3 regions of the Streptomyces sp. NPDC048338 genome follow, and region 1 is predicted to be linked to each of the others. Evidence: riboswitches for the same ligand, from Rfam matches in the RefSeq annotation. Region 1 holds a riboswitch; each other region holds the start of a gene.
The links. A riboswitch is a leader RNA that binds a small molecule or an ion and turns the genes downstream of it on or off. The one in region 1 is predicted to bind cobalamin.

Region 1 (6,475 bases):
GCCAGGTGGGCGTCGGAGCGGGCGCGCAGCGCCTCGTAGGCCTCGTCGCGCCGGACGCGGGGCAGGCCCCCGTCCGGCTCGGCGGGCGCCGGCTCGCGCACCACCGGCTTCTCCGCCAGGTGCGGGAACTCGCTGACGCCGGTGACCGGTTCGCGGCGCTTGGCCAGCGCCCTGGAACGCTCGGCCCAGTTCGCGGCGAGCCGCTCCTTCAGCGTGCCCGAGCGCAGGGCAGCCGCCTGGCCGCCCGTCCGCTCGATCTCCTGGAAGAAGTCCCAGGCGGCCTCGGCGAGTTCGTCGGTCAGGGCTTCCACGTACCAGGAGCCGCCGGCCGGGTCGATCACCCGCGCCAGGTGGGACTCATCGATGAGGATGCTCGAGGTGTTGCGGGCGACGCGGCGCGCGAAGGCGTCCGGCAGGCCCAGCGCGTGGTCGAAGGGGAGGACGGTCACCGACTCGGCGCCGCCGACTCCGGCCGCGAGGGTCGCGACCGTCGTCCGCAGCATGTTCACCCACGGGTCGCGCGCGGACATCATGACCGGCGAGGTCACCGCGTGCTGGAGCTGGGCGCCCGCCGCGGGCGATCCGCACGCCTCCGCGACACGGGCCCACAGCCGGCGCGCGGCCCGCAGCTTGGCGATGGTGAGGAACTGGTCGCCGGTGGCCGCGTAGCGGAACTCCAGCTGCCCCAGCGCCTGCTCGATCGTGAGGCCGCCGTTGGTGAGGGCCCGCAGGTAGGCGACGCCGGTGGCGAGCGAGCTGCCCAGCTCCTGCGCCGCCGAACCGCCGGCCTCGTGGTACGGCAGGGCGTCGACGGTCAGGGCGCGCAGCCCCGGGTACGACTCGGCGCTCAGCCGCGCGAGCGCGACCGTGGCGGCGAACCCGTCACCGTCGTAGGCGGAGCCGGTGCGGGCTTCCGTGCCGAGCGGGTCGGCGCCCAGGTTGCCGCGCGCCGCCTCGGGGGCGACACCGCGGCTCGTGTAGAGCCCGAGCAGTTCCTGCGCCGCGGCCGCCGTCTCGGCACCGGCGTCCAGGACCATAGGGGCCAGGTCGAGGTAGACGCCCCGGAGAGCCCGGTCCAGCTCCGTCACCGGAATGCCGGCCGGACCCACGGACAGCCACAGCGACGTGACGCCGTTCTCCAGGTCCGTGAGGACGGCATCGGGATCGGCGGTCCGGTGGCGCTGGCGCACGTCCCAGCCGCCGGCGGTGTTGCCCTCGGCCCGCCCGCCTCGGACGAACGGGGCGAAACCGGGCAGGCCGGCGTCGGCGGCGGGGCTGTCCGCGGTGTAGAGCGGACGGGCCCGCAGGCCGTCCTCCAGCGCCGTGGACAGCGCCTCCTCGGCTTCGGTATCGGGGACGTCCTTGCCCGACCTGCTCAGTACGCCCGCCACGAGGCGCTGCCACTGCGCATGGGTCGCTGCGGGGAAGTCGGCGGCCAGCACGAGGCCGTCCTCAGGCAGCACAGTCATGTCCGGATGCTAGGCCAGGTGCACAAAGGAGCAGCAGGGTGATCAGCTGTGACCTTGACCTCTCCGGGACGCTCTTGATCGCGAACCGCCTCCCGTGCTGGTCGCCCGATCCGCCGCGCGGAGACGGCGCGGCGGCGCACCTCAGCAGCCCATCACGGGCTTCCCGGCGAGCGAAGGGTGACGCGGCCCGAGGAACAGCGCGCGCGACGGGCCCGCGCCCGGACCGGGGAACACGGTCTGGCGCCAGCCCCGGTGACGGAAGAAGGCCAGCGCCGCGCCGTCCCGGTGGTCGGGCGCCACCCAGACCCGGTCGTCGAGCGCCGGCACCGTCAGCGTGTCCAGGATCCGCGTGGCGACGCCGCGGCCCCGGGCCGCCGGGGCGACCACCAGGTCGGACACCTGCACGGCTCCGGCGAGCCACTCCTGCGCGCGGTGGTCCCCCGGCAACAGGTCGCCGGCATACGGCACCGGGGTGCGGGTGGCCGTGCCGAACCCGCACAGCAGGCTGTCCGCCCGCGCCGTCACCGCCAGGAAGCCGGGCGTCCGCGCCTGCTCGGCGATCCGGGCCCGCAACTCCCTGGCGTGCCGGTCGTCCTGCTCGGGCACCCGTCCGCGCGCGGCGAGCCGGCGCAGATGGTCGAACTCGTCCACGAGACGGAGCGCCGCCTCGCCGGGGTAGACCTCTGTGGTGATGTCCATGAACCGCGTCCTTCTGTCGTGGGGGTCGGTCGACGTCGCGCACCGGGCGGGGGCCGCCCTCGTGCCTCGGGAGGCGCGCCGGGCCGCCCGGAAGCAAGGGCGCCGGGGGCCGGGTCATCCGCGCCCGGGCCCGCGCCGCGGGGCGGCCGGGCGCTCAGGCGCGGCAGGCGCGGCAGTCGAGGAAGCCGGTGACGACGGCGGTCCGCCGGCCGGGCCGGGAGATTCCCGCGAGGATGCCGCCGCGCGTCACGGCGTCGGGCCGGGTCCCGTGCGGCGCCCGGTCGACGCCGACCCGCCCGGCCTCCCGGGTCGCCCCGGTCCGCGGCGCGCCGCCCGCGCCCACGGCGCCGCGGGCGGGGAGACAGGCGGGCGAAGCCCCGGCCGAGGGCGCGGCCGTGAGGCCGGCGGGGGCAGGGGCACGACTCGTGTCGAGGGTCGCGGGCATGGCGAAGTCACCACTCTCCTCCGGGGAGATCCGCCCCGGTGTCGGCGAGATCGCGACGACGTGAGTCTCCTGGCTCCCGGATCGACACTCCTCCCGGCCTTCCCGCCCGCGGACGGTGACCACGCATGGAAGTCGCTCCCCGGTCACAGTGGCGGGACCGCACCGGATTCACACCGGATTCCTCGGTCGCCATCGCTCGGGCGGCGTCATTCTGTCAGGACGCGAACACCCCGGACAGGCGGAGGCGGTGTGACGGCGGTCTCCGCGGAGAGGCCGATCGCGCCCCCGGGCGGGATGCCCCTCCCTGAACCGCAGCGGGAGGGCGCGCTGCCCCGCCGGTCGCGGTGCCGTCGTGAGCGGCTGCCGGTCCGCCCCCGCGTCACGGCGCGATCAGCCCGCCTCCAGCGCCTCGCCCGCCCCGCGGCCGCCTCCGTACACTGGCCCGCATGGCATGCCGAATCAGCGAGTTGGTCATCGATGCCGCCGATCCCGAGCGGCTCGCCGTGTTCTGGAGCGAGGTCCTCGGCTACGTCGAACTGGACAGAGAGGACGACGGGAGCATCGAGATCGGGCCGCCCGGCGACGGTACCGGCCTGCCCACCCTCGTCCTGAGCCCCAGCAGCGCCCCACGGGTCGGGAAGCTTCCCCTCCACATCGACGTCAACGCCACCGATCGGGACCAGGACGCCGAGCTGGAGCGGCTGCTCGCACTCGGCGCCGAACCGGCCGACGTGGGCCAGACCGGTGACGAGAGCTGGTACGTCCTGGCCGACCCGGAAGGCAACGAGTTCTGCCTCCTGCGTTCCCGGCTGCGGCCCCTGTAGGCACGAGCCGCCGCGAGCGGAGCGCACGGCCCGGGGGACGAGCCGGGTCGGGGCGGGGACCCGCGGCACCGGCCTCTCCGGTCGCGAGGCCGGGCCGCGTCGGACGCCGGAGAACGGTCGCCGGTCAAAGGACCTGTGCGGTACGGCAGTTCGGCGGACGAGTAAAGGGGTTGCCGAGACGCGAGGACGGTGGATGCAATGTCCGCCGTGATCGTCCAGCTGCGCGCCCGCCACGGTCGGCCGGAACGAGCGCGGACGACCAGGCCCTGCCACCACGCCATCCGGGCACGACCGCATCGCCACAGGGAGACGCCGACGCATGAACACGCCACCATCGACGCCCGGCCGGGAGCACGCGGACGGGCCCTCCGTCCTGATCGGCGTTCTCGTCCCGCTGTCCCGGCCCGGCTGGGCCGAGGCGGGCAGGCACGTGCTCGCCGGACTCCGACTGGCCGTTCGCGACGCCAACGACGCCGGCGGGATCGGCGGAAGGCCCTTGGAGCTGCTGGTCCGGGACACCGCGGCCGACCCGGAGAAGGCAGCGGCGGCCGTGGAGGAGTTGGCGGACCTCGGCGTGGTCGCCCTGGCGGGGGAGTACCACAGCGTCGTGGCTCGCGCCGCTGCCGCCCGGGCCGACGCCCTCGGCCTGCCGTTTCTCTGCTCGTCGGCGGTGCTCGACGCGCTCACCGACCGGCCGACGGAACGGGTGGCGCGCCTCGCCCCGGCGCAGTCCCACGGCTGGCGGATCTACGCGGACTTCCTCCTCGGGGCGGGCCACACGCGCGTCGCCGTAGCAACCCAGCCGAGTGTCTACTGGGCCTCCGGCACCCGCGTTCTGCGTGACCACCTCGCTCCGCACGGCGGCGCCGTCGTCGAACTGGACATGGGCTCGCTCGCCGCCGCCGACGTCTGCGACGCCCTCGTCGACGCGCGTGCGACGGCCCTCCTCCTCCTGGTCGGCCACCCGGACCCGGCCGTGCCGATCGTCCGGGCCGTCCGCGGCGACCGACGCCTCACCGACCTCCTGATCGGCGCTCCGGCCGGGCAGCCGGAGTTCACCGAATGGGCGGACCTGCTCGGCGACGACGGCACCGCGATCCCCTTCCTGCGCTACCTGCCCGAGCGCCTCGGCCCACTCGGCGCACGCGTCGAGAAGGCCCTGAGCGAGCAGCTGCCCGAAGCGCCCTCCTTCGTCGCCTTCGAGGGCTACGACACGGTGACCGTCCTCGCCGCCGCGCTGCGCTCGCACGGCACGGACCGGTCCGGCCTCGCCGGCTCCTGGCCCCACCTCGCCGTCGAAGGCACCCGCGGGCCGATCCGGTTCTCCCGCCCGCCGGGCGTCGACGTCTGGCAGTGGGCCTGGCCACCCGTCCAGGTCGTCGACCGCGACCCCCGGCGACCCGATCGCTTCCGGATCCTCCACACCGGCTGAGCGAGCACGGAGGACCGGACTGCCGAGGTCCGCGGAACTCGGCAGCCCGGGACCTCTCGTCCACCCTCGCTCCACGGTGCCGCCGGGTTCAGCGCCTCCGGTTCCGGCAGGTCCCGGCCCTGAGAGCAGGCGCCGGGCAGCGCCGGGCTGGAACGGTTCTCCGGTGAACGCGCTCCTCCGGATGGCCGACCGGCCGCCCGGGCGCTCCACGACGTGGAGCAGGGCGCGATATGCCTGAGGCCATGATCAAGAACATGGCTCACGGCTTCGTCGCACTCGCTCTCGCCCTGCCCCCGCTCGCCGCGCCTTCCCCCGCCTTCGGGGCCCCGGCCCCCGAGCCCGCGGCGGAGGTGATGAAACTGTCCCTCGCGCTGGACCGGCTCACGATCGCGGAGGAGTCCCGCGCGGGATACACCCGCGACGCCTTCACCTACTGGAACACCGGCCTGGACCCTGCCGACGGCTGCGACACCCGGGCGGAGGTCCTGCTGGCCGAGGCGACCGAGGCGCCGCCCGTGGCCGCGGGGTGCAAGCTCGGGGAGGGGGAATGGCTGTCCTACTACGACGGCCAGGAGGTGACCGACCCCCAGTCCCTCACCGTCGACCACCTGGTTCCCCCGGCCGAGGCATGGGATTCCGGCGCGTACGCCTGGACCGCGTCACGCAGGGACGCGTACGCGAACGACCAGGGCGCGGCCGCGAGCCTGGTCGCCGTCACGGCGCGCGTGCAGCGGTCGAGGTCGGACCGCGACCCACGTGCCTGGATGCCGCCGTCGCCGGACGCGACGTGCCGCTACGTCGCCGAGTGGACCGGTACGAAGCTCCGCTGGGGCCTGAGCGCGGACCAGGCCGAGGCCGACGCGCTGAACGTGTACGCCCAGGGCCCGTGCCAGAACGCCGTCGTCCACTACACCCCGGTCCGTAGCGGCTCGGCGTGATCCGTCCTGCGACGAGGGCGGTGATCCCTGTCAGGAGGCGAGATGCCGCGAGATGTCCGAACCGTGACCCGGCCGCACGCGATCTTCCAGCGTCGAACAGAAGAAGCAGTCGAACAGAGAGAAGCAGTCCGTCGTCGCCCCTGCGCCCGGGCGCGCTACTCCCGCAGTTGGCTCCGTCGGTGCGACAGCGCCCGGTGGTAGCCGGCAACACGGTCTCGCTCCATCGAGGTGCCGAGTATGAGGTCATCGAGGAACCCGACGGCGTCATCCGTGACGTCCGAGCTCGGCTCCTCGAGAATGAACCGCTGGAAGGCGATGCGTGATTGCCCCGGACTTCCGGTGATCAGCGACGCCAGGAAGGCGGCGAGCAGGTCGTACGCGTCTCCGAGGTCGCCCTGGCGCTCGGCCAGCGAACGCCAACTGTCGGAGGCGGCACGAAGTCCTTCGGTCGTGCTGGTGAGGATCGCCTTGTTCAGGAGGTACTCCGCCTTGTCCGGATCGATCGTGAGGGCACGTTCGAAGTCCGAGCGTGCCTGGCCGTGCCGGCCCGTTCTTCGGTGCACATGACCTCGGTTCACGATGGCCCACCCGAATCCGGGGTCGAGCTCGATGGCGTGGTCGAGGTCGGTGATGGCTCGGTCGTCATGGCCGGCCAGCCGATGCGCCAC
Region 2 (6,475 bases), on a different contig from region 1:
TCCGCCACTTCGGCGTGAACCGGTGCCCCGACACATCCGTGAGGTGTGTCGGGGCACTGGCGTATCTCCGTGCGACGTCCATCGAGATTCGTCCGTTATCCGGACGGGGGTTCCATGGAGCGGACCAGTCCCCTAGATTGCACGCGCATTACCCGCGTGATCAACGGTGTTCAGCGAGGGGACGGAGTCGCCATATGTCAGAAGTGACGCAAGACAAACAACCGGTCGTGACACCGGTACGCGTGATCGTGGCGCTCTGTCTGGTCGCGCCCTTCGTGGCGATGCTCTGGGTGAGCTCGTACGCGAAGGTCGATCCGACCTTCATCGGCATCCCGTTCTTCTACTGGTACCAGATGGCCTGGGTCGTCGTCTCCACCGTGCTGACGATGGTCGCGTACAAGCTGTGGCAGCGTGACCAGCGCGCCCGCAAGGGAGGTGCGTCGCGATGAAGGACGGCGTGAACGGCGTCGCTCTGGGCGTCTTCATCTTCTTCTTCCTGGCCGTCACGGTCATGGGCTTCCTGGCCTCGCGCTGGCGCAGGGCCGAGAACGAGCACAGCCTGGACGAATGGGGCCTCGGCGGCCGTTCGTTCGGCACCTGGGTGACCTGGTTCCTGCTGGGCGGCGACCTCTACACCGCGTACACCTTCGTCGCCGTCCCGGCGGCCATCTACGCGGCCGGCGCGGCGGGCTTCTTCGCCGTCCCGTACACGATCCTCGTCTACCCGCTGATCTTCACCTTCCTGCCGCGGCTGTGGTCGGTGTCCCACAAGCACGGATACGTGACCACCTCGGACTTCGTCCGCGGCCGGTTCGGCTCCAAGAGCCTGTCGCTGGCGGTCGCCGTCACCGGCATCCTCGCCACCATGCCGTACATCGCGCTCCAGCTCGTCGGCATCCAGGCCGTCCTGGACGTGATGGGCGTGGGCGGCGGCGAGACGACGCACTGGTTCGTCAAGGACCTGCCGCTGCTCATCGCCTTCGGTGTCCTGGCGGCGTACACGTACTCCTCCGGACTGCGCGCGCCGGCGCTCATCGCCTTCGTCAAGGACACGCTGATCTACCTCGTCATCGCGGTGGCGATCATCTACATCCCGATCAAGCTGGGCGGCTTCGACGAGATCTTCGCCAAGGCCGGCGAGGCGTACGCCACGATCAACCCCGCCACCGACAAGCCGCGTGGCGCGCTGGTGCCGGGCGAGATGGGCCAGTGGGGCTACGCGACGCTCGCGCTCGGTTCGGCGCTGGCGCTCTTCATGTACCCGCACTCGATCACGGCGACGCTGTCCTCGCGCAGCCGTGACGTGATCCGCCGCAACACGACGATCCTGCCGCTCTACTCGCTGATGCTGGGCCTGCTCGCGCTGCTCGGCTTCATGGCGATCGCGGCGGGCGTGAAGGTGACCAACGGCCAGCTGGCCATCCCGCAGCTCTTCGAGAACATGTTCCCCGACTGGTTCGCGGGCGTGGCCTTCGCCGCCATCGGCATCGGCGCGCTGGTCCCGGCGGCGATCATGTCGATCGCCGCGGCCAACCTCTTCACCCGCAACATCTACAAGGACTTCCTGAAGCCGGACGCCACGCCGGAGCAGGAGACCAAGGTGTCCAAGCTGGTGTCGCTGCTGGTCAAGGTCGGCGCGCTGGTCTTCGTCCTCACCATGGACAAGACGGTCGCGATCAACTTCCAGCTGCTCGGCGGCATCTGGATCCTGCAGACGCTGCCGGCCCTGGTCGGCGGCCTGTTCACCCGCTGGTTCCACCGCTGGGCGCTGCTGGCCGGCTGGGCCGTCGGCATGGTCTACGGCACGGCGGCGGCGTACGGCGTGGCCAGCCCGACGCAGAAGCACTTCGGCGGCTCGTCCGCCGAGATCCCGGGCATCGGCGAGATCGGCTACATCGGCCTCACCGCCTTCGTGATCAACGTGGTGGTGACCGTCGTCCTGACGTTCGTCCTGAAGGCCCTCAAGGCGCCCGAGGGCGTGGACGAGACGTCCCCGTCGGACTACACGGCGGACGCCGGCGACGCGGGCGTGCAGACCGAGCTGCCGAAGGTGGGCGCGGGCCACTGACCCCGCCCGCAAGGTGACGAAGGCCGCCGCGCTTCCCCCGGGGAAGGCGCGGCGGCCTTCGCCGTCGTCACGAAAGGATGTGCGGATGAGAACCGGACCTCGCCTCTCCCTGCTCGTCCTGCTCCCCCTCGTGCTCGCCGTCACCGGCTGCGGCACCGAGGTCCCGGGCGGACCGGCGCCCGACCACGCGGAGCTGGAGGCGCGCGCCCACGCCGCGCAGACCCGCGTCGAGCACGTGTACGTCACCGAGGCCGAGGGGTTCCGGCCGGCCCTCCAGTCGGCCGGCGTCATCGGCGACGACGGCTTCCAGCTCACCTACGTCGGGCCCGCCGGCGAGCAGCTGACCCTCTCCGCGGAGCGGCGCCCCTTCACCGAGCGGGACTGCGCCGCCCCGCCGGCCGGCGACACCTGTGTGAGGGAGGGCGGCGGCTGGTACCGGCACTCCGCCGACCGGCACGCGTACCTGCGCAACGAGAACGGCCTGCGCGTCGAGCTGGCCGCCCCGCTGTCCGTGGGAAAGGACCTGCTGCGGGAGGCCGCCGCCGAGGCGCACCGCGCCGACGACGCCGAACTGGACGCGGTCCTGCCGCGGCGGACGAGCGGGAGCGGGCCCGTCGAGCGCGGCGACCTGCCACCGGTCGGCGACGGAGCCCCCGACAACGGAGTGGGCGCGAGCGGCTGAGCGCGGCACACTGCCTGGATGGACTTCACCATCAGGGCGGTACGGCCCGAGGAGTACGACGCCCTCGGCGAGGTCACCGCGCGGGCCTTCCTCGACGACGGGCACCTCGACTTCGGCGAGGACGACGACTACCTGCGCCTGTTGCGGAACGTGGCCCGGCGGGCCGCGGAAGCGGAGGTGCTGGTGGCGGTGGACCGCGCCGGCACGGTGCTCGGCGGCGTGACCTTCGTCGCCGGCGGGGAGTGGGCCGACATCGCGCGCGAGGGCGAGGCCGAGTTCCGGATGCTCGCCGTGGCGAAGGGCGCCCGCGGCCGGGGCGTCGGCGAGGCCCTCGTCCGGGCCTGCGTGGAGCGGGCGCGCAGGACACCGGGATGCCGGCGGCTGGTGCTCTCCACCCAGTCGCGCATGTCCGCCGCGCACCGGATCTACGAGCGGGCGGGCTTCGTCCGTACCCCTGACCGGGACTGGAGCCCGCTGGCCGACATGGATCCCCTGCACACCTACGCGTTGGAGCTCTGAGCACGGAACGACACAACATGTGGGGGGTGTCTCCAGGGGCGCCCCCCACATGTATGCTCGTGCTCGCTGTCGCCGCAGGGGAATCCGGTGCAAGTCCGGAACTGTCCCGCAACGGTGTGCTTATGGCGTTTTCATCCGCCAGGTGAGTCCGAAGACCTGCCGACAGTGCGCCCGGTCCGTCCGTTCCGGGTGTCACAGACGTCCGGGCCTCGCGGAGTGGGCCGGTGGCGCGGCGCACCCTGCGTACGGGTGCCCGGCTGCCCGCTTCCCCCGCCGGCCCCGAGCCGAGCGAGGGAGAGCCCCCACGTGACCATCGCGCCCGCCGATCCGGCCGCAGCGATCGAGAGCGACGGACCCGGGACCGTGCTGCTGCGGATCCTGACCGACCTCACCGCCGATCTCCCCGACACCGACCCCGGCAAGGTCGCCGCCGCCGCGCTGCGCGGCCGGAGCGCCGGCTCGGACGAGGCGGAACTGCGCGAGCTGGCCACCGAGGCGGCCGCCGGCCTGATCGCCGAGGACCCCGCGTACTCCCGGCTCGCCGCCCGGCTCCTGACGATCACCATCGCCGACGAGGCGGCGGGTCAGGGCGCGGTGTGCTTCTCGGCCTCCGTCGCCGTCGGCCACCGCGAGGGTCTGATCGCCGACCGTACGGCCGCGTTCGTCCGGCTGCACGGCGCGACGCTCGACGCGACGGTGGACCCGGCCGGCGACGACCGCTTCGGCTACTTCGGCCTGCGCACCCTGTACTCGCGCTACCTGCTGCGCCACCCGATCACCCGCAAGGTCGTCGAGACGCCCCAGCACTTCATGCTGCGCGTGGCCGCCGGGCTCGCCGAGGACAACTCGACGCGCGCGCTGGACGAGGTCACCGCGCTCTACGGCCTGATGAGCCGGCTCGACTACCTGCCCTCCTCCCCCACGCTCTTCAACTCCGGCACCCGCCACCCGCAGATGTCGTCCTGCTACCTGCTCGACTCTCCGCTGGACGAGCTGGACTCCATCTACGACCGGTACCACCAGGTCGCGCGTCTCTCGAAGCACGCGGGCGGCATCGGCCTGTCGTACTCCCGCATCCGCGCCCGCGGTTCGCTGATCCGCGGCACCAACGGGCACTCCAACGGCATCGTGCCGTTCCTGAAGACGCTGGACGCCTCCGTCGCGGCCGTGAACCAGGGCGGCCGGCGCAAGGGCGCCGCCGCCGTCTACCTGGAGACCTGGCACGCGGACATCGAGGAGTTCCTGGAGCTGCGCGACAACACCGGCGAGGACGCCCGGCGCACGCACAACCTGAACCTGGCGCACTGGATCCCGGACGAGTTCATGCGCCGGGTCAACGCCGACGCCCCGTGGTCGCTGTTCTCCCCGGCGGACGTGCCCGAGCTGGTCGACCTGTGGGGCGAGGAGTTCGACGCCGCCTACCGCGCCGCCGAGGCGAAGGGCCTGGCCCGCAAGACCATGCCGGCCCGTGACCTGTACGGCCGGATGATGCGGACGCTCGCCCAGACCGGCAACGGCTGGATGACCTTCAAGGACGCCTCGAACCGCACGGCCAACCAGACGGCGGAGCCGGGCCACACGGTCCACTCCTCCAACCTCTGCACGGAGATCCTGGAGGTCACGGACGACGGCGAGACCGCGGTCTGCAACCTGGGCTCGGTCAACCTCGGCGCGTTCGTGGACCTGGCGACCGGCGACATCGACTGGGAGCGGCTCGACGCGACGGTCCGCACGGCCGTCACCTTCCTCGACCGTGTCGTGGACATCAACTTCTACCCGACCGAGCAGGCCGGCCGGTCCAACGCCCGGTGGCGTCCGGTGGGCCTGGGCGCGATGGGCCTCCAGGACGTGTTCTTCCGGCTGAAGCTGCCCTTCGACTCCCCCGAGGCGAAGGCGCTCTCCACCCGGATCGCCGAGCGGATCATGCTCGCCGCCTACGAGGCCTCCGCCGACCTCGCCGAGCGCAACGGCCCGCTGCCCGCCTGGGAGAAGACCCGCACCGCCCGCGGTGTCCTGCACCCCGACCACTACGGCGTGGAGTTCACCTGGCCGGAGCGCTGGGCCGCGCTGCGCGAGCGGGTCGCCGCCGTCGGCATGCGCAACTCGCTGCTCCTCGCCATCGCGCCGACCGCGACGATCGCCTCGATCGCCGGTGTGTACGAGTGCATCGAGCCGCAGGTCTCCAACCTCTTCAAGCGCGAGACGCTGTCCGGTGAGTTCCTCCAGGTCAACTCGTACCTCGTCGACGAGCTGAAGAAGCTCGGTGTCTGGGACGCGCAGACCCGTGAGGCGCTGCGCGAGTCCAACGGCTCGGTGGCCGGCTTCACCTGGGTCCCGGCCGAGGTGCGCGAGCTGTACCGCACGGCCTGGGAGATCCCGCAGCGCGGTCTGATCGACATGGCGGCGGCCCGGACGCCGTACCTCGACCAGTCCCAGTCGCTGAACCTGTTCATGGAGACGCCGACCATCGGCAAGCTGTCGTCGATGTACGCGTACGCCTGGAAGCAGGGTCTGAAGACCACGTACTACCTGCGGTCCCGCCCGGCGACCCGGATCGCCCGCGCCGCCCAGGCGTCGACGGCCGCCGCAACCATCCCCGTCCAGCAGGTCGCCGACCCCGACGCGGTCGCCTGCTCCCTGGAAAACCCCGAGTCCTGCGAGGCCTGCCAGTAATGAGCGCGAACGAACAGAAGAACCTCCTCGACCCGGGCTTCGAGCTCACCCTGCGGCCCATGCGGTACCCGGACTTCTACGAGCGCTACCGGGACGCGATCAAGAACACGTGGACGGTGGAGGAGGTCGACCTCCACTCCGACGTCGCCGACCTCGCCAAGCTCACCCCCGGCGAGCAGCACATGATCGGCCGGCTGGTGGCGTTCTTCGCGACCGGTGACTCGATCGTCGCGAACAACCTCGTGCTCACGCTGTACAAGCACATCAACTCCCCCGAGGCGCGCCTGTACCTGTCGCGGCAGCTCTTCGAGGAGGCCGTGCACGTCCAGTTCTATCTGACGCTGCTCGACACCTACCTGCCCGACCCGGACGACCGCACCGCCGCGTTCGCCGCCGTGGAGAACATCCCCTCCATCCGGGAGAAGGCGCAGTTCTGCTTCCGGTGGATGGACTCGGTCGAGAAGATCGACCGGCTGGAGACGCAGGCCGATCGGCGTCGCTTCCTGCTGAACCTGATCTGCTTCGCCGCGTGC
Region 3 (6,475 bases), on a different contig from region 1:
TCGCAGGTCACCGGCTCGCGCGGCCTCGCGACCGGTCACCGCCCGTACGGACGGGTCGCGGCTCTCGCCTCATCGCGGGACGGGCAGTCCGCGCGGTTCCTTGACCCGCTTCATGATGATCTGCGAGTTGACCTCCGTGACGCCGGTCAGCGACGTCAGCCGCTCGATCCACAGGCGTTCGTACGCGGCGAGGTCGGCGACCGCGATGCGCAGGAGGCAGCCGGGACTGCCGAAGAGCCGGTACGCCTCGATGACGTCCGGGATGTCCTGGAGCGCCGCCTCGAACGCCTCGACCGTCTCCCGGTCCCGTCGGACCTCGATGGAGACCAGCACCTCGAAGCCGCGGCCGACGGCGTCCGGGTCGATCACCGCCCGGTATCCCTGGATGACCCCGTCCTGCTCCAGCTGGCGCACCCGGCGCATGCAGGCGGAGGCGCTGAGTCCCACCCGCTGGGCGAGCTCCAGGTTGGTCAGCCGACCGTCGTCCTGGAGCTCACGCAAGATATGAGCGTCGATCCGGTCCATGGCGCAATTATGCACGCGACATGAGTCCCAGGAGGGGCGGATTTCGCAATCGCATTGCGGACCTCCTGCTCTATCGTTGCGGCGGCGCCGGTCCCCTCGTACATCCGTGCGCCCGTTCGAGCCCGCGCCCGCATCCCCGCGTCCGAGTTCGCGCTCGAGACGACCCCCCACCCCGGGAGCAGACGACATGGAATGGATCCGCGACGACAGGCCCCGCCGGATCAAGCTGATCAGCACCGGCGGAACGATCGCCAGCCGCTGGCAGGGCACCGGATACGCCGCCGACGCCTCGGGTGACGACGTCCTGGCGACGGCCGCCCTCCCCGACGACATCGAGGTCGAGGTCGTCGACCTGTTCAACGTCAACAGCTCCCGCATGACCACCGCCCGCCAGCTCGCGCTGCTGAGTGCGGTGCACGAGGCCCTCGCCGACCCCGACGTGGCCGGAGTCGTCATCACCCACGGCACGGACACCCTGGAGGAGTCGGCCTTCTTCCTCGACCTGCACCACACGGACCCGCGGCCGGTCGTCCTCACCGGCGCCCAGCGCCCCCTCGGCACGGGCGACGGCGACGGTCCCGGCAACATGTACGACGCGCTCCAGGTCGCTGCGTCCGTGCGCGGACTCGGGGTGCTGGTGGTCTTCGACGGCGTGGTCCACGCCGCGCGCGGCACGGTGAAGGCGCAGACCCTGGCCGCCGCCGCGTTCGCCGATCCCTCCGAGCAGAGCCTCGGCAAGGTCGGCTTCGCCCGGGTGGACGTCCGCCGCCGGCCGGACCGCCCGGCTCCGCTCGCGCTTCCGCGGGCCGCCACGGCCGAGGGGCCCGGCACCCTCCCGCGGGTCGACATCGTCACCCACCACAGCGACGGCGACCCGCTGCTCCTGAACGCGGCGGTCGCCGCGGGCGCGCAGGGCATCGTGCTGGTCGGCACGGGTGCGGGCAACGCCACTCCCGAGATAGCCGAGGCGGTCGCCGAGGCCGTCTCCCAGGGGGTCCTGGTGGCCCTGACCACCCGGGTGCACTCCGGCCCGGTCGCCGAGATGTACACCGGCGGCGGCGCCGTGGACCTGGTCGCGGCGGGCGCGGTGCTCACGGGCACGCTGCGGGCCGGTCAGGCCCGGATGGCCCTCGTCGCGACCCTGCTCTCCGACGTCGCCCCGGGCCGGCGTGACGCCCTGCTGCGCGACCTCCTGAACGGCCCGACCCGCGCGGAACCTGCCCTGGCTGCCGGCGGGTCGGGCTCTCGTTTCTCCGGCGCCCACGCCTCCCCCGCCGCCCGGCAGCACGCCGCGCTCCGCTGACGCCGAAGAACCGAAGGTCGGACACACCATGCAGAACCCCACCCGCCGCGAGCACGACCTCCTCGGCGAACGTGCGGTGCCCACCGAGGTCTACTGGGGCATCCACTCGCTGCGCGCCCAGGAGAACTTCACCGTCACGGGCCTGCCCATCTCGGTGTACCCGCGACTCGTCGAGGCGCTCGCCGCGGTCAAGGAGGCCGCGGCCCTCGCCAACGAGGAACTGGGGCTGCTGCCCCCGGAGAAGGCCCGCGCCATCGTCGCCGCCTGCCGGGAGATCCGCGCCGGGCGGCTCCACGAGCAGTTCGTGGTGGACGTCGTCCAGGGCGGCGCCGGCACATCCACGAACATGAACGCCAACGAGGTCGTCGCCAACCGCGCGCTCGAACTCCTCGGCCACGCCAAGGGCGAGTACCAGCACCTGCACCCCAACGAGGACGTCAACCTCAGCCAGTCCACCAACGACGTGTACCCGACCGCCGTCCGGATCGCGGCGATCACGTCGGTGCACGGGCTCCTCCAGGCCACGGCGGTGCTCCAGGACGCGTTCGCGGCCAAGGCGTTCGAGTTCCGCGACGTCCTGAAGATGGGGCGCACCCAGCTCCAGGACGCCGTGCCCATGACGCTGGGCCAGGAGTTCTCCACGTACGCCGTGATGCTGGACGAGGACCGCAACCGGCTGGCCGAGGCCGTCGAGCTGATCCACGAGATCAACCTCGGCGCCACTGCCATCGGGACGGGCCTCAACGCCCCGGCCGGCTACGCCGAGACGGCCCGGCGGCACCTGTCCGAGATCACCGGCCTGCCGCTGGTGACCTCGCCCAACCTGATCGAGGCCACCCAGGACTGCGGGGCGTTCGTCCAGCTCTCCGGTGTCCTCAAGCGCCTGGCGGTGAAGCTCTCCAAGACCTGCAACGACCTGCGGCTGCTCTCCTCCGGACCGCGTGCCGGCCTGAACGAGATCAACCTGCCCGCCGTGCAGGCCGGTTCGAGCATCATGCCGGGCAAGGTCAACCCGGTGATCCCCGAGGTCGTCAACCAGGTCGCCTTCGAGGTGATCGGCAACGACATCACGATCACCATGGCCGCGGAAGGCGGCCAGCTCCAGCTGAACGCCTTCGAACCGGTCATCCAGCACGCCCTGTCGAAGAGCATCACCTCGCTGCGCGCCGCCTGCCTCACCCTGGCGGAGCGCTGTGTCTCGGGCATCACCGCCAACACCGAACAGCTGCAGGCGACCGTGCGGAACTCCATCGGCCTGGCCACCGCCCTCAACCCGCACATCGGCTACACCGCGGCCACCGCCATCGCCCAGGAGGCGCTGCGGACCGGGCGGGGAGTCGCCGAACTCACGCTGGAGAAGGGGCTGCTGCCCGCCGAACGCATCGCCGAACTGCTCAGCCCGGAGCGGCTGACCGGCGTGACACCGCACCGCGGGTAAGGAGCCCGAACGCCGGCGGCCCGACCGCGATTCCCGGCCAACTCGCCTCCGTGGCGGCGGACCCGCTCGCGGGCCGACTAGGGTGGCGGGCGCAACTGGTTCGCGCCCGTCCGCCAGACGGGACGCGTCGCAAGAGGGAACCCGGTGGGAATCCGGGACTGCCCCGCAGCGGTGAGTGGGAACGACCGCCGTCATACGCACTGGACCTGTACGGGTCCGGGAAGCGACGGCCACTAGGTGTCCGCCTCGGAGAGAGGCGGGCGTGCCCGCGAGTCCGAAGACCTGCCCGTTGCCCGCGCGCGACCGTTCGCGCGCGGACATCCCGGTGACCTCGAGGGCGGGTCGGCGTACAGAGCGGGCGAGCCGCCCCGAACCGATGTGCATGCGTCCGGCATGACACGGCTGGCGGCCACGGTCCGTTCGTCCACGCACCCCTTCGCGCCCTCGTCCCGTCGCCGGGACGCATGGAGACACGCTCGCGAAGGAGAGTTCCGTGACGACAAGGGCGACACGAAGGGCCGCGGCGACGGCCACCCTGTACGGGTACCCCCGCCACGGCCGGGACCGGGAACTGAAGAGGGCCGTCGAGGGCTACTGGCAGGGCCGGGTCGACGCCGAGTCCCTTCACAGGACCGGCCGGGACCTGCGGCGCGCCACCTGGATGCAGCTCGCCGACACCGGCATCACCGAGGTGCCGACCGGCGACTTCTCGTACTACGACCACGTGCTCGACACCAGCGTCATGGTCGGCGCCGTGCCCGAGCGCCACCGGGCCGCCGTCGCGGCCGACCCGCTCGGCGGCTACTTCGCGATGGCGCGTGGCACGCAGGAGGTGGCGCCGCTGGAGATGACGAAGTGGTTCGACACCAACTACCACTATCTGGTCCCCGAACTCGGGCCCGACACCGTCTTCACCGCCGACTCCGCACGGCAGGTCGCGGAGCTGCGCGAGGCGCGGGCGCTCGGCCTCACCGCCCGGCCCGTCCTGCTCGGCCCTGTCACCTACCTCCTGCTGGCCAAGCCGGCTCCCGGCGTCCCCGGCGACTTCCGGCCGCTCACCCTGCTCGACCGGCTGTTGCCGGTGTACGCGCAGGTCATGGCCGACCTGCGGGCTTCGGGCGCCGAGTGGGTGCAGCTCGACGAGCCCGCCCTCGTCCAGGACCGCACCCCGGCCGAACTGAACGCGGCCGCCCACGCCTACCGCGAGCTCGGCGGGCTCACCGACCGGCCCCGGCTGCTCGTCGCCTCCTACTTCGACCGGCTCGGCGCCGCGCTTCCCGTCCTGGCGAAGGCCCCCGTCGACGGCCTGGCCCTGGACTTCACCGGCCCCGCCGCCGCCAACCTCGACGACCTCGCCGCGGTCGGCGGGCTGCCCGGCAGGCGCCTGGTCGCCGGGGTCGTCGACGGGCGCAACATCTGGATCAACGACTACGAGAAGTCCCTCGCCCTCCTCGGCACCCTGCTGGGGCTCGCCGGGCGGGTCGACGTCGCCGCGTCCTGCTCGCTGCTCCACGTGCCGCTCGACGCCACGGCCGAGCGGGGCATCGACCCCCAGGTGGCACGCTGGCTCGCGTTCGCCCGCCAGAAGACCGGCGAGATCTTCACCCTCGCCCGCGGTCTGTCCCGGGGCACCGGGGCGATCGCGGCGGAACTCGCCGCCAACCGCGCCGCCCTCGCCTCCCGTTCGACGTCCGCGCTGACCCGCGATCCGGCGGTCCGGGCCAGGGCGGCGGCCGTCGGGGAAGCCGACCTCAGGCGCCCCCAGCCGTACTCGCTGCGCGCGGCCGCCCAGCGGACCGGGCTCGGTCTGCCGCCGCTGCCCACGACCTCGATCGGCTCCTTCCCACAGACCTCCGAACTGCGCGCGGCCCGCGCCGATCTGCGGGCGGGCCGGCTCGACGCGGCCGGATACGAGGCGCGGATCGAGGCCGAGATCCGCGAGGTCGTCGCCTTCCAGGAGCGGACGGGCCTGGACGTGCTCGTCCACGGCGAACCCGAACGCAACGACATGGTGCAGTACTTCGCGGAGCAGCTGACCGGGTACCTCGCCACCCGGCACGGCTGGGTCCAGTCGTACGGCACCCGGTACGTGCGGCCGCCGATCCTGGCCGGGGACATCTCGCGCCAGGACCCGATGACGGTGCGCTGGACCGCGTACGCGCAGTCCCTGACGCGGCGCCCGGTCAAGGGGATGCTCACCGGGCCGGTCACCATGCTGGCCTGGTCCTTCGTCCGCGACGACCTGCCGCTCGCCGACACCGCCCGGCAGGTCGCCCTGGCGCTGCGCGACGAGGTCGCCGACCTGGAGGCGGCCGGCACCGCCGTCATCCAGGTCGACGAGCCGGCCCTGCGCGAGACGCTTCCGCTGCGGGCGGAGCGGCACGCCGCCTATCTCGACTGGGCGACGGAGGCGTTCCGCCTCACCACGAGCGGCGTCCGACCGGAGACCCAGGTCCACACCCACATGTGCTACGCCGAGTTCGGGGACATCCTGGCGGCGATCGACGCTCTCGACGCCGACGTCATCAGCCTGGAGGCCGCCCGCTCCCACATGGCCGTGGCGGGTGAGCTCGCCTCCGCCGCGTACCCGCGCGAGGCGGGCCCGGGTGTCTGGGACATCCACTCCCCGCGCGTACCGTCAGCGCGGGAGGCGACCGGGCTGCTGCGCGAAGCGCTGAAGGCGATCCCGGCCGAACGCCTCTGGGTCAACCCCGACTGCGGCCTGAAGACGAGGTCCTGGCCGGAGACCCGCGCGTCCCTGGAGAACCTGGTCGCGGCGGCGCGCGAGCTGCGTGCGGAGCTGCCGGGCACCTGACACCAGGATGCCCGCCGGGTCCCGAGCCGGAGGACCCGAGGTCCTCGTACGAGACCTCCGGCTCGGGACCCGTACGCCCCGCGGCGCTGCCGTACGACGTCCCGGAGGGTCGTACGGCACCCTCCCGGACGTCGTACGGTTCCGGGCCGCCGGGTGGCTTCACCTCTCCGGGCGAGCGTCCTGCCCCGGCCGGGGGGAACCACGGTGAGGCGGCGCGGTTCCCGGCGGAGGGCCGCGCATCATGGGCCGACCTGTTCCAGAGCCGACGGAGAAGTATGACCTCCCCGAGCACCCCTCCGGACGACGGTCCGCTGGTCCGGGCCGGCACCCTGCTGCGTCGTCCGCGGTTGTGGGTGATGCCCACGATCCTCACGGGACTGCTCGCCCTGCTGCT

Region 2: it holds a riboswitch for cobalamin, as region 1 does, so the genes downstream of both, ACGFZF_RS26780 (ribonucleoside-diphosphate reductase subunit alpha) here and ACGFZF_RS18480 (hypothetical protein) in region 1, are expected to answer to the same signal.
Region 3: it holds a riboswitch for cobalamin, as region 1 does, so the genes downstream of both, metE (5-methyltetrahydropteroyltriglutamate--homocysteine S-methyltransferase) here and ACGFZF_RS18480 (hypothetical protein) in region 1, are expected to answer to the same signal.

The regions. Positions count from the first base shown of each region.
Region 1 is NZ_JBICYQ010000007.1:236,025-242,499, reverse strand. It holds gene ACGFZF_RS18490 (methylmalonyl-CoA mutase family protein) at 1-1,469, opposite strand, end outside; gene ACGFZF_RS18485 (GNAT family N-acetyltransferase) at 1,611-2,168, opposite strand; gene ACGFZF_RS18480 (hypothetical protein) at 2,323-2,613, opposite strand; cobalamin riboswitch at 2,655-2,837, opposite strand; gene ACGFZF_RS18475 (VOC family protein) at 3,060-3,437, shown strand; gene ACGFZF_RS18470 (ABC transporter substrate-binding protein) at 3,757-4,869, shown strand; gene ACGFZF_RS18465 (HNH endonuclease) at 5,112-5,807, shown strand; gene ACGFZF_RS18460 (tetratricopeptide repeat protein) at 5,963-6,475, opposite strand, start outside.
Region 2 is NZ_JBICYQ010000012.1:146,230-152,704, forward strand. It holds gene ACGFZF_RS26760 (DUF3311 domain-containing protein) at 195-449, shown strand; gene mctP (monocarboxylate uptake permease MctP) at 446-2,068, shown strand; gene ACGFZF_RS26770 (hypothetical protein) at 2,154-2,750, shown strand; gene ACGFZF_RS26775 (GNAT family N-acetyltransferase) at 2,769-3,269, shown strand; cobalamin riboswitch at 3,310-3,448, shown strand; gene ACGFZF_RS26780 (ribonucleoside-diphosphate reductase subunit alpha) at 3,576-5,942, shown strand; gene ACGFZF_RS26785 (ribonucleotide-diphosphate reductase subunit beta) at 5,942-6,475, shown strand, end outside.
Region 3 is NZ_JBICYQ010000005.1:391,240-397,714, reverse strand. It holds gene ACGFZF_RS15145 (Lrp/AsnC family transcriptional regulator) at 70-525, opposite strand; gene ACGFZF_RS15140 (asparaginase) at 713-1,828, shown strand; gene aspA (aspartate ammonia-lyase) at 1,857-3,266, shown strand; cobalamin riboswitch at 3,398-3,550, shown strand; gene metE (5-methyltetrahydropteroyltriglutamate--homocysteine S-methyltransferase) at 3,760-6,081, shown strand; gene ACGFZF_RS15125 (YhgE/Pip domain-containing protein) at 6,357-6,475, shown strand, end outside.